Regions from separate parts of the Pseudomonas sp. B21-048 genome, predicted to be linked through region 2. Evidence: predicted binding sites of a transcription regulator. Region 2 holds the regulator's gene; each other region holds the start of a gene.
The links. Region 2 encodes sigma-54, which starts transcription at its own class of promoters, with help from an activator protein. Its sites were predicted from a motif close to ANTGGCATNNANNTTGCTNT; they were not measured.
Positions count from the first base shown of each region.

Region 1: flgB (flagellar basal body rod protein FlgB) is a predicted target of sigma-54. The motif match lies at 2,176-2,195, and genes of this name have one in related genera.
Region 3: nirB (nitrite reductase large subunit NirB) is a predicted target of sigma-54. The motif match lies at 1,234-1,253, and genes of this name have one in related genera.

Region 1 is NZ_CP087168.1:4,110,637-4,113,912, forward strand. Features, by position in the region: gene flgE (flagellar hook protein FlgE) at 1-542, opposite strand, end outside; gene flgD (flagellar hook assembly protein FlgD) at 574-1,263, opposite strand; gene flgC (flagellar basal body rod protein FlgC) at 1,279-1,722, opposite strand; gene flgB (flagellar basal body rod protein FlgB) at 1,726-2,133, opposite strand; gene cheR (protein-glutamate O-methyltransferase CheR) at 2,493-3,276, opposite strand, start outside.
Region 2 is NZ_CP087168.1:920,393-923,668, forward strand. Features, by position in the region: gene ptsN (PTS IIA-like nitrogen regulatory protein PtsN) at 1-138, opposite strand, end outside; gene hpf (ribosome hibernation-promoting factor, HPF/YfiA family) at 151-459, opposite strand; gene LOY56_RS04070 (RNA polymerase factor sigma-54) at 539-2,032, opposite strand; gene lptB (LPS export ABC transporter ATP-binding protein) at 2,217-2,942, opposite strand; gene lptA (lipopolysaccharide transport periplasmic protein LptA) at 2,942-3,276, opposite strand, start outside.
Region 3 is NZ_CP087168.1:2,937,094-2,940,369, reverse strand. Features, by position in the region: gene LOY56_RS13935 (DUF6124 family protein) at 71-430, opposite strand; gene nirB (nitrite reductase large subunit NirB) at 1,289-3,276, shown strand, end outside.

The DNA of each region.
Region 1 (3,276 bases), 2.5 Mb from region 2:
CTGTTGGTATCGGTCGGGCTGAACGTGGCCACGGTCGGCGTTGTTTCCGCCGAATTCAGGTTCATCGTCTGATCAACCTTGGTCGTCGGGTTCGGCTTGAGGGCCGACGTATTAATCTTCAAGTCAGTCAACACACCGTTGATGATCTTGCCGTTGGCATCAGCGCCAAAACCCTGTAGACGGTTGCCGTTGTTATCCACCACATAGTTTTCAGCGTCGGTCTTGAACGCACCGGCACGGGTGTAGCTCAGGGAACCATTGTCGCTGAGGATGAAGAAGCCGTTGCCCTGGATGCCCATGTCCAACACGTTGCCAGTATTGTTCACGTCGCCCTGACTGAACTGCTGGGAAACGTTGGCCAGACGCACGCCGTTACCGACGGTCTTGCTGCCGGTACCCAGGCGAGTGGCCGAGTACACGTCTTCGAATTCTGCACGGGAGGATTTGAAACCGGTGGTCGCGACGTTGGCGATGTTGTTGCCGGTCACGTCCAGTTGTTTGTTGGCTGCATAGAGACCGCTAAGGCCGATATTGAAAGACATATTCCACTCCTTTGTGCCGTGCTAGTCGGCTCTATAGACCAATGGTTTGAACTTGGGACAGGGCAACGCTGCCCATGCCTGCCAGGTTCAGCATCAACTCACCGCCGGTCTGGCTGATGGTCACGCTGTTGACCGTTGCCGGCAGGTAAGTAATCAGTGAGGTGTTCGTGCCGTCGATGCTGGTCGTCGCGCCGAAGGTGTAAGTACCCGCCGGTGCCACCGCGCCCGCCTCGTCCTTGCCGTCCCAGATGAAACTGGCGTTGCCGGCACTTTGACTGCCCAGGTCGAGGGTGCGGATGGTTTTGCCTTCCGAGTTGCTGATCTTGACGGTGGCAGCAGCAACCGATGTCGGCATCACGACGGTACCGTTGAGGCTCTTGGAGGTATCAACCACCGTTTTGTCGGTCTGCGCGATGACCGAACGGCCCACCAGCGAAGAAGCCTGCAAGGCTTGCGACGAGTTATAGCTGCTGGCAAGGCCGGTAACCGTGTCGTTCAGCGTGGTAATGCCTTCCAGGCTACTGAACTGCGCCAGCTGTGCCACGAATTCGCTGTTGTCCTGAGGATCGAGCGGGTTCTGGTTTTTCAGCTGGGTGACCAGCAGTTGCAGGAACGCGTCTTTGCCCAGTTCTTGCCCGCCGGTAGCGGCAGAGGTCAGGCTGTCCTTGTTGGTCGTGGTCGTGACCGAAGAGTTGGCCAGAACATCGCTGATAACGCTCATGTGAATCGCCCCTTATCACTGACCGAGGGTCAGGACCTTCTGCATCATGGTTTTGGCGGTGTTCATCATTTCGGCGTTGGTCTGGAACGAACGGCTCGCGGAAATCATGTCGGCCATTTCTTCGACGACATTGACGTTCGGGTAATAGACGTAGCCCTTGGCATCGGCGGCCGGATGGTTCGGCTCGTAGCGCGCTTCAAGGTTGCTCTGGTCTTCGACCACGCCCAGTACTTGCACGCCTTGACCGGCCGCGTCCTGGTTCTGGAACAGCGAATCGCTGCCGCCGCTTTGGCCACCCTGGAACATGGTGGCGAACACCGGGTGACGGGCACGGTAAGTCTGGTCGATGCTCGACGAGACGGTCTCGGCGTTGGCGATGTTCGAGGCCACGGTGTTCAAGCGAGTGGTCTGGGCACTCATGCCGCTACCGGCAATGTTGAAAACACTGGATAGGGACATGGATTACTCTCCGCGCAGGGCTGACACCAGCCCTTTGAATTTACTGTTGAGCAGGGTGAAGCTGGCCTGGAAGTTAACCGCGTTTTCCGCGTAGTTCGATTGTTCCAGCTGGGCGTCCACGGTGTTCTGGTCGATCGAGGGCTGCATCGGCGTGCGATACATCAGCGACTCATCGCCGTTGCCCAAGCCTTCAGCTTCGATGTGACGGCTGTTGGTCATGTTCAAGGCGAAGTTGCCGTTTTTGGTTTTCTCGTTCTGCTCGGCGAGCACTTTCGAGAAGTCCAGATCCCGAGCCTTGTAGTTCGGGGTGTCGGCGTTGGCGATGTTGTTGGCCAGGACTTCAGCGCGCTGAGCGCGAAAGCCCAGGGCTTGTTCGTGGATACCGAGCGCTTTATCGAAGCTGATGCTCATGTCGGGAAACCTTCGGGTGACCTGATTTTTCGTACGATGGACATAGCAAGCGGCGTGCCAATTCAAAAAAGCCCGTAAACCGGGGCTTTGCCCGCAATGGCGAGACGGCAATGCCAGAAAAGCGGCAACCGATTTCCGCCACCTGCCGCTTTTCTGCCGCTTTCTCACAGGCAATACCCAATCATCTGTAGGAGCGAGGCTTGCCCGCGAAAGCGGTGTATCAGTCAATGATGATGTTGTCTGACACACCGCTTTCGCGGGCAAGCCTCGCTCCTACAGGTGATGCGGCGTCTATGAGGATCAGACACAAAAAAACGGGAGCCCCATGAGGACTCCCGTTTTTTTATGCCACCAACGAATCACTTCGCCTTGTAAATGATCCCCGGGCTGCACTGGACCATTTGGTAATGATCCGGCAAACCGTTCAGCGCTTCGGATGCGCCAAGGAACAGATAACCGCCTGGCTTCAGCGTGCTGTGGATGCGCAACAGGATGTCTTTCTTCACCTCGGCAGAGAAGTAGATCAGCACGTTGCGGCAGAACACGATGTCGAACTTGCCCAGGCTCGCGTAGCTGTCCAGCAAGTTGAACGAGCGAAATTCCACCCGACTCTTGATCGGCGCCTTGATGGCCCAGCGCCCCGGCCCTTTCGGGTCGAAGTAACGCTGAAGGCGCTCGGGCGACAAGCCGCGGCCGATGGCCAGGCTGTCGTACTCGCCAGTCTTGCAGTTGGTCAGCATGGTGCCGGACAGGTCGGTGGCAACGATCTGCACCCCCGCCTTCAACTGGCCCATGTTGACCCGCTCGAACTCATCGACGGACATCGACAACGAATACGGTTCCTGGCCCGATGAACACGCGGCCGACCATATCCGCAGGCGCTGGCCGGGGCTTGCCTTGATGGCTTCAGGCAATACCTTGTTCTTCAAGACTTCAAACGGATACGTGTCACGAAACCACAGGGTTTCGTTGGTGGTCATGGCATCCACCACCATCTCGCGCAAACCGCTGCGCGGCTGGGTCTGGATGCGCTGAACCAGCTCACTCAGCGATTTGATGCCCTGCTGTTCCATCAGTTTGTTGAGACGGCTCGAGACCAGGTATTGCTTGTTTTCACCAAGCAAAATGCCACAGGCTTTTTCC
Region 2 (3,276 bases):
GAAGACGTCCTGCATTTCCAGATCCGGTACTTCGCGGTGGATAAGGTTGGCAATTTGCTCGAGGGCTTTCTTTTTACTGCCACCCGGCGCGTTCACTTGGGAACGGCCGGGGGTCAGGATGGTTTCTAGTCGGATCATGGATTGGGGGTGTTAGCGACCGGTCGCGCCCTGGAGGAGGCTCTGGGTCTTTTCCTTATGCTTTTTGAGTTGGCGATCCAGCTTGTCGGTCAGCAGGTCGATGGCGGCATACATGTCCGTATGCTCGGCATTGGCGACCACTTCTCCGCCGGGAATATGCAGCGTGGCTTCGATTTTCTGCAGCAGTTTTTCGACGTTCATCGTGACTTGCACATTGGTGATCTTGTCGAAATGCCTCTCTAATCGGTCGAGTTTTTCGCCGATGTAGGTGCGCAGGGGTTCGGTCACTTCCAGTTGGTGTCCACTGATGTTGACTTGCATACAGCTTCTCCTTCGTTGCCAGTGCATAAAGCGGCAGGCAGAAATGCCTGCCACTGGAACGCTGTGGCGAGCCCGGCGGTTACATCAACCGCTTCCGTTCGCTGGAAGGCGCGATCCCCAGGGATTCGCGGTACTTGGCGACGGTGCGACGGGCTACCTGAATGCCTTGTGCCTCCAGTAAACCAGCGATCTTGCTGTCACTCAACGGCTTTTTCTGATTTTCCGCGGCAACCAGTTTTTTGATGATCGCGCGAATCGCCGTGGACGAGCATTCACCGCCTTCGGAGGTGCTGACGTGACTGGAAAAAAAGTATTTCAGTTCATAGATGCCCCGTGGGGTATGCATGAATTTTTGCGTGGTCACCCGTGAAATCGTCGATTCGTGCATGCCCACCGCTTCGGCGATGTCATGCAGCACCAGCGGCTTCATGGCTTCGTCGCCGTATTCAAGAAAGCCGCGCTGATGCTCGACGATCTGGGTGGCGACTTTCATCAGGGTTTCATTGCGGCTTTGCAGGCTCTTGATGAACCAACGAGCTTCCTGCAGCTGATTGCGCATGAAGGTATTGTCAGCGCTGGTATCGGCACGACGTACGAAACCGGCGTATTGGGCGTTGACCCGTAGGCGTGGTACCGACTCCTGGTTCAGCTCCACCAGCCAGCGCTCGTTGTCCTTGCGCACGATCACATCGGGCACGACGTATTCGGCTTCGGCTGACTCGATCTGCGAGCCCGGGCGCGGGTTGAGGCTCTGGACCAATTCGATGACCTGACGCAGTTCATCTTCCTTGAGCTTCATGCGGCGCATCAGCTGGCTGTAGTCGCGGCCGCCGAGCAGGTCGATGTAGTCGGTGACCAGGCGCTTGGCCTCGGCCAGCCAAGGGGTCTTGGCGGGCAGCTGGCGCAGTTGCAGCAGCAGGCATTCACCGAGGTTGCGAGCACCGATGCCGGCGGGTTCGAATTGTTGGATGCGGTGCAGGACGGCTTCGATTTCGTCCAGTTCGATGTCCAGTTCCGGGTCGAACGCTTCGAGGATTTCCTCGAGGGTTTCGTCCAGGTATCCCTGATTGTTGATGCAGTCGATCAGGGTCACGGCGATCAGGCGATCGGTGTCGGACATCGGTGCCAGGTTCAGTTGCCAGAGCAAATGGCTTTGCAGGCTTTCACCGACCGATGTGCGGGTGGTGAAATCCCACTCGTCGTCATCGTTGCTCGGCAGGCTGCTGGCGCTGGTCTGGTAGACGTCTTCCCAGGCCGTGTCGACGGGCAATTCGTTAGGAATGCGCTCATTCCAGTCGCCTTCTTCGAGGTTATCCACCGTTGGGGCGGTTTCCTGGTAGGAGGGTTCCTGAATGTCGGCGTTGGGTTTCTGTTCGGCGCTATCGGCCAAGGGGTCGGCGTTATCGAAGTCGTCGCCTTCTTCCTGGCGTTCGAGCATCGGATTGGACTCCAGGGCCTCCTGGATTTCCTGTTGCAGGTCCAGGGTCGACAATTGGAGCAGGCGGATGGCCTGTTGCAGCTGCGGTGTCATCGTCAGCTGCTGGCCCATTCTCAAGACTAGCGATGGTTTCATGGCAGGGGCTTAACACCTTATTCGCCGGCGCACATGCGCCATCCACTACAGGGCGCCGAAGCGCCAAACATAAGCAAATTATATGCCCGAAACTGAAGTGTTTGCCTAGAGCGCTGTAACAATAAAAAGTTATTGATTTTTTATTGAAGTCAGCGCTCTCTCGGCGGCCCGGGCACCTGAGTGCTTACAGGCGGAACTCATGACCCAGATACACTTCCTTGACCAGTTCATTGGCCAGGATGGTGGCGGAGTCACCTTCAGCGATCAGTTGACCATCGTTGACGATGTAGGCGGTTTCGCAGATATCCAGGGTTTCACGGACGTTGTGGTCCGTGATCAGCACACCAATGCCTTTGGCCTTGAGATGATGAATGATCTGCTTGATGTCGCCCACCGAAATAGGGTCCACACCGGCGAAGGGTTCGTCGAGGAGGATGAATTTCGGATTGGTGGCCAGCGCCCGGGCGATTTCCACGCGGCGGCGTTCACCACCGGACAGGCTCATGCCGAGGTTGTCGCGTATGTGGTGGATGTGAAATTCCTGCAGCAGGCTTTCCAGCTCCTGGCGACGACCGGCCTTGTCGAGTTCCTTGCGGGTCTCGAGGATGGCCATGATGTTGTCGGCCACCGACAGTTTGCGGAAGATCGACGCTTCTTGCGGAAGATAACCGATACCCGCCTTCGCACGACCGTGCATAGGCTGGTGGCTCACGTCCAGGTCATCGATCAGGACGCGGCCCTGATCGGCCTGCACCAAGCCGACAATCATATAGAAGCAAGTGGTTTTACCGGCACCGTTAGGACCAAGCAGGCCGACGATCTGACCGCTGTCGATGGACAGGCTGACGTCGCGCACGACCTGACGGCTCTTGTAGCTCTTGGCCAGATGCTGAGCTTTCAGAGTTGCCATTACTGGGCCTTTTGCTCGTCGGTTTTCTTCTTCGGCTGGATCACCATGTCGATGCGAGGACGCGCTTCGGTGACCTTGTTGCCCGTGGCGCGACCGGCACTCGCAAGCTTTTTGACCGTGTCGTAGACGATTTTCTCGCCTTGGGTAACGTTGTTGTCCTTATCGATGACTTTGGCGCGATCGATCAGTACAACGCGATTTTGCGAGGCGTGGTACTGGATAGTCACTCCGTAACCCTGAACCGGCTTGGTGTCGCCCGCCGTTTGCAGTTGCTCGAAGTAGGCGAGGTTGCCCACCGAAGTCACCACGTCGATGTCTCCGGCCGGGGTGCGGG
Region 3 (3,276 bases), 2.0 Mb from region 2:
CTCGCTGGGCCGCGCAGCGGCCCCAAAAAAGGAACCGCTGCACAACCCTGCGTCAGTGACTCACTCACCATTACTCAGGCGTATTAATGTGATCCAGCACCCGGTTCGCCGTGATCTCCGCGACCATGATGCTGTTCGAAATACCCAGCAGGGCGTGACGCGACTCACCCTCCAGATGATCGACCAACTGATGGACCATCACATCGACCGAGGCCAGCGTCTCGACCAGAAAAATCGCCAGGGTTTCGCTAGTCGCTTCCGGGTCCACGGCAAATAGCTTGCTGGGTTTACGCGCGGTGGCTTTGATGTCGGCAATCGAGTTGAGGTGATAATCGAGGGCGCGTTCGGCGGCCTCGTTGAGTTTTTTTGAACCGGGTTCGTAGGGGGATATCGGATCGGTGTCCGGTGGGTTTGGCGTAACCTTGAACATAAGCTGGCTTCTCTGATTGGGTGCCAACCCTTCTGCTGCTAAACGAGAGGGAGGCAGCTGTACGCAGGTTAGCAGACCGGGGAAGCTAGCAAAGCCGGCGCGCCCGAAGGCGCCCTGCGCACAACCACCATCAAGTGCAGGCATGGTAATGCCTGACTGACAAGAGCTTGTGCACCTTGCTTGTAACCCCAGGCTGCTAAACCCGATCACTGATGGGCAGTGACACGAATCAAGTTACCGAGCAACCCCAAGGCGCACAAGCCGGCGGATTCTGGCGTAAGCGTAGGCAGCGGCGCAAGATCTTGTAGCTTGCAGGAAGTAACCTTGAGGACGCTTAAACAGGATCCTTTAATCAATGTTGAATGATCTGACGCGCACGTCCTACAAGCGGTGAAAGCCTCGAAAAAACCGCTACATGCACTTTTATAAAGCGCGATGCCATAAAAACGTGCACCTGCCGCGATCGGTTCCCTGAGTTTTCCCCTCTGTCAGTACCCACTCCTCTGTTGCCAATGATCCGCGCAACCACGTCTGAAATCCTGTCAAAACACGTCTGTTCTGGGTCGCCAGCCTGTTTCCCGATTGTTCAATCGCAAGTTTTGCAACGCGGATGAAGTATCGACCCACCGGCTGGCACAAAGGCTGCATTGATCCCCTCAGGTCCATCGAAAACAGATGGGCAGCCCACTCGATCAACGAAGATCGACCGGCCGAGCAGGTCGTGGGCAACATCGGTGGATCCGGCGAAGGCGCCAGGTCGAACACCGCGAAGAACAGGCAAAGACGCCTGAAACCGAGAGGTTTCAGGCGTTTTTTTTGCTTTTTTTAACCGTGATTGGCTTTGGCTGGGTGCTTACTATGAATTCCAATGTTGCCGCGTTGAACAAACTGCAAACACTGATCGTGATCGGCAATGGCATGGTCGGCCACCATTGTGTCGAGCAGCTCATCGAGCGCGGCGCCCTCGACCATTACCGCCTGCATGTCTTCAGCGAAGAGCCGATGCGCGCCTACGACCGGGTGCATCTGTCCGAGTATTTCGGCGGGCGCGATGCCGAGTCGCTGGCCCTGGGCGAAGCCTCTCTGTACCAGACGCCGGGCGTCACCTTGCATCTGGGCGTGCCGGTGCTGGAAATCGACCGCAACCGCCGTCAGGTGATCACCGCACAAGGTTGCGTCTCGTACGACAAACTGGTTCTGGCCACCGGCTCTTATCCTTTCGTGCCGCCTATTGAAGGTGCGGAAGGTGACTCGCGCCTGGTCTATCGCACCCTCGAAGACCTCGACGCGATTCGTGCCGCGGCAGCCAATGCCCGGCGTGGTGTGGTGGTCGGCGGTGGCCTGCTCGGCCTGGAAGCGGCCAACGCTCTGAAAAGCCTGGGCCTGGAAGCGCATGTGGTGGAATTTGCCCCCCGCCTGATGCCGGTGCAGCTGGACGAGCAGGGTGGCTTGGCGCTGAAAGCGCAAATCGAGCGACTCGGCGTGGGTGTTCATCTGTCCCGTGGCACGCAGTCGATCAGTGCTGGCGAGCAGTACCGCTACCGGATGAATTTTGCCAATGACGAATTCCTCGAAGCCGACCTGATCGTGTTCTCCGCCGGCATCCGCGCGCAAGACGCGCTGGCCCGCCAATGTGCGCTGGACATCGGTCCACGTGGCGGCGTGGTGATCGACGATCAATGCCTGACCAGCGACCCGAACATCTATGCCATCGGCGAGTGCGCCGCCTGGAATGGCAGCCTCTTCGGTCTGGTCGCCCCCGGTTACCAGATGGCCCGTGGCGTCGCGTCGCTGCTGTGCAATCAAGCCACCGAGCCGTTCCAGGGCGCCGACATGTCGACCAAGCTCAAACTGCTCGGCGTCGATGTCGGTTCCATCGGCGATGCTCACGCCCAGACGCCGGGTGCGCGCAGCTATCAGTTCATCGATGAAGCGACAGCCAGCTACCGCCGCCTGGTGGTGGATGCTGACAGCAAGCGCGTGCTCGGCGCGGTGCTGGTCGGCGACAACAGCTATTACGACACCCTGCTGCAATACATGCAGAACGGCATTGCCTTGCCGTCGGAACCGGCCAGCCTGATTCTGCCATCGTCCTCCGGCGCACCAACCCTGGGCCCGGGCGCGTTGCCCGAGTCAGCGACCGTGTGCTCGTGCCATAACGTCACCAAGGGCTCGATCTGCTCGGCCATCGACGGTGGCTGCACCGACCTCGGCCTGCTCAAGTCGCAGACCAAGGCTTGCACCGGTTGCGGTGGATGCGCAGGGCTGCTCAAGCAAGTGTTCGAGCATGAATTGATTGCTCGCGGCGTCAGTGTCGACAAAAGCCTGTGCGAACACTTCGCCTACACCCGTCAGGAACTTTATGCGCTGGTGCGGGTAGAGGGGGTGATCACCTTCGAAGAACTGCTGGCCAAGCACGGCCGCGGCCACACCGGTTGCGACGTGTGCAAACCGGCGGTGGGTTCGATTCTCGCCTCGTGCTGGAACCAGCCGATCATGGACGTCTCGCTGGTACCGTTGCAGGACACCAACGACACCTTCATGGCCAACATGCAGAAAAACGGCACCTATTCGGTGGTGCCGCGCATCGCCGGGGGCGAGATCACCGCCGACAAGCTGATCGCAATCGGCGTGGTGGCGAAGAAATACGACCTCTACACCAAAATCACCGGCGGTCAGCGCATCGACTTGTTCGGCGCGCAGCTGCATCAGTTGCCGGACATCTGGTCCGAGCTGATTGAGGCCGGTTTCGAAACCGGGCACGCCTACGGCAAATCGACCCGCACGGTGAAGTCGTGCGTCGGCAGCACCTGGTGCCGTTATGGCGTGCAGGACAGCGTGAAAAT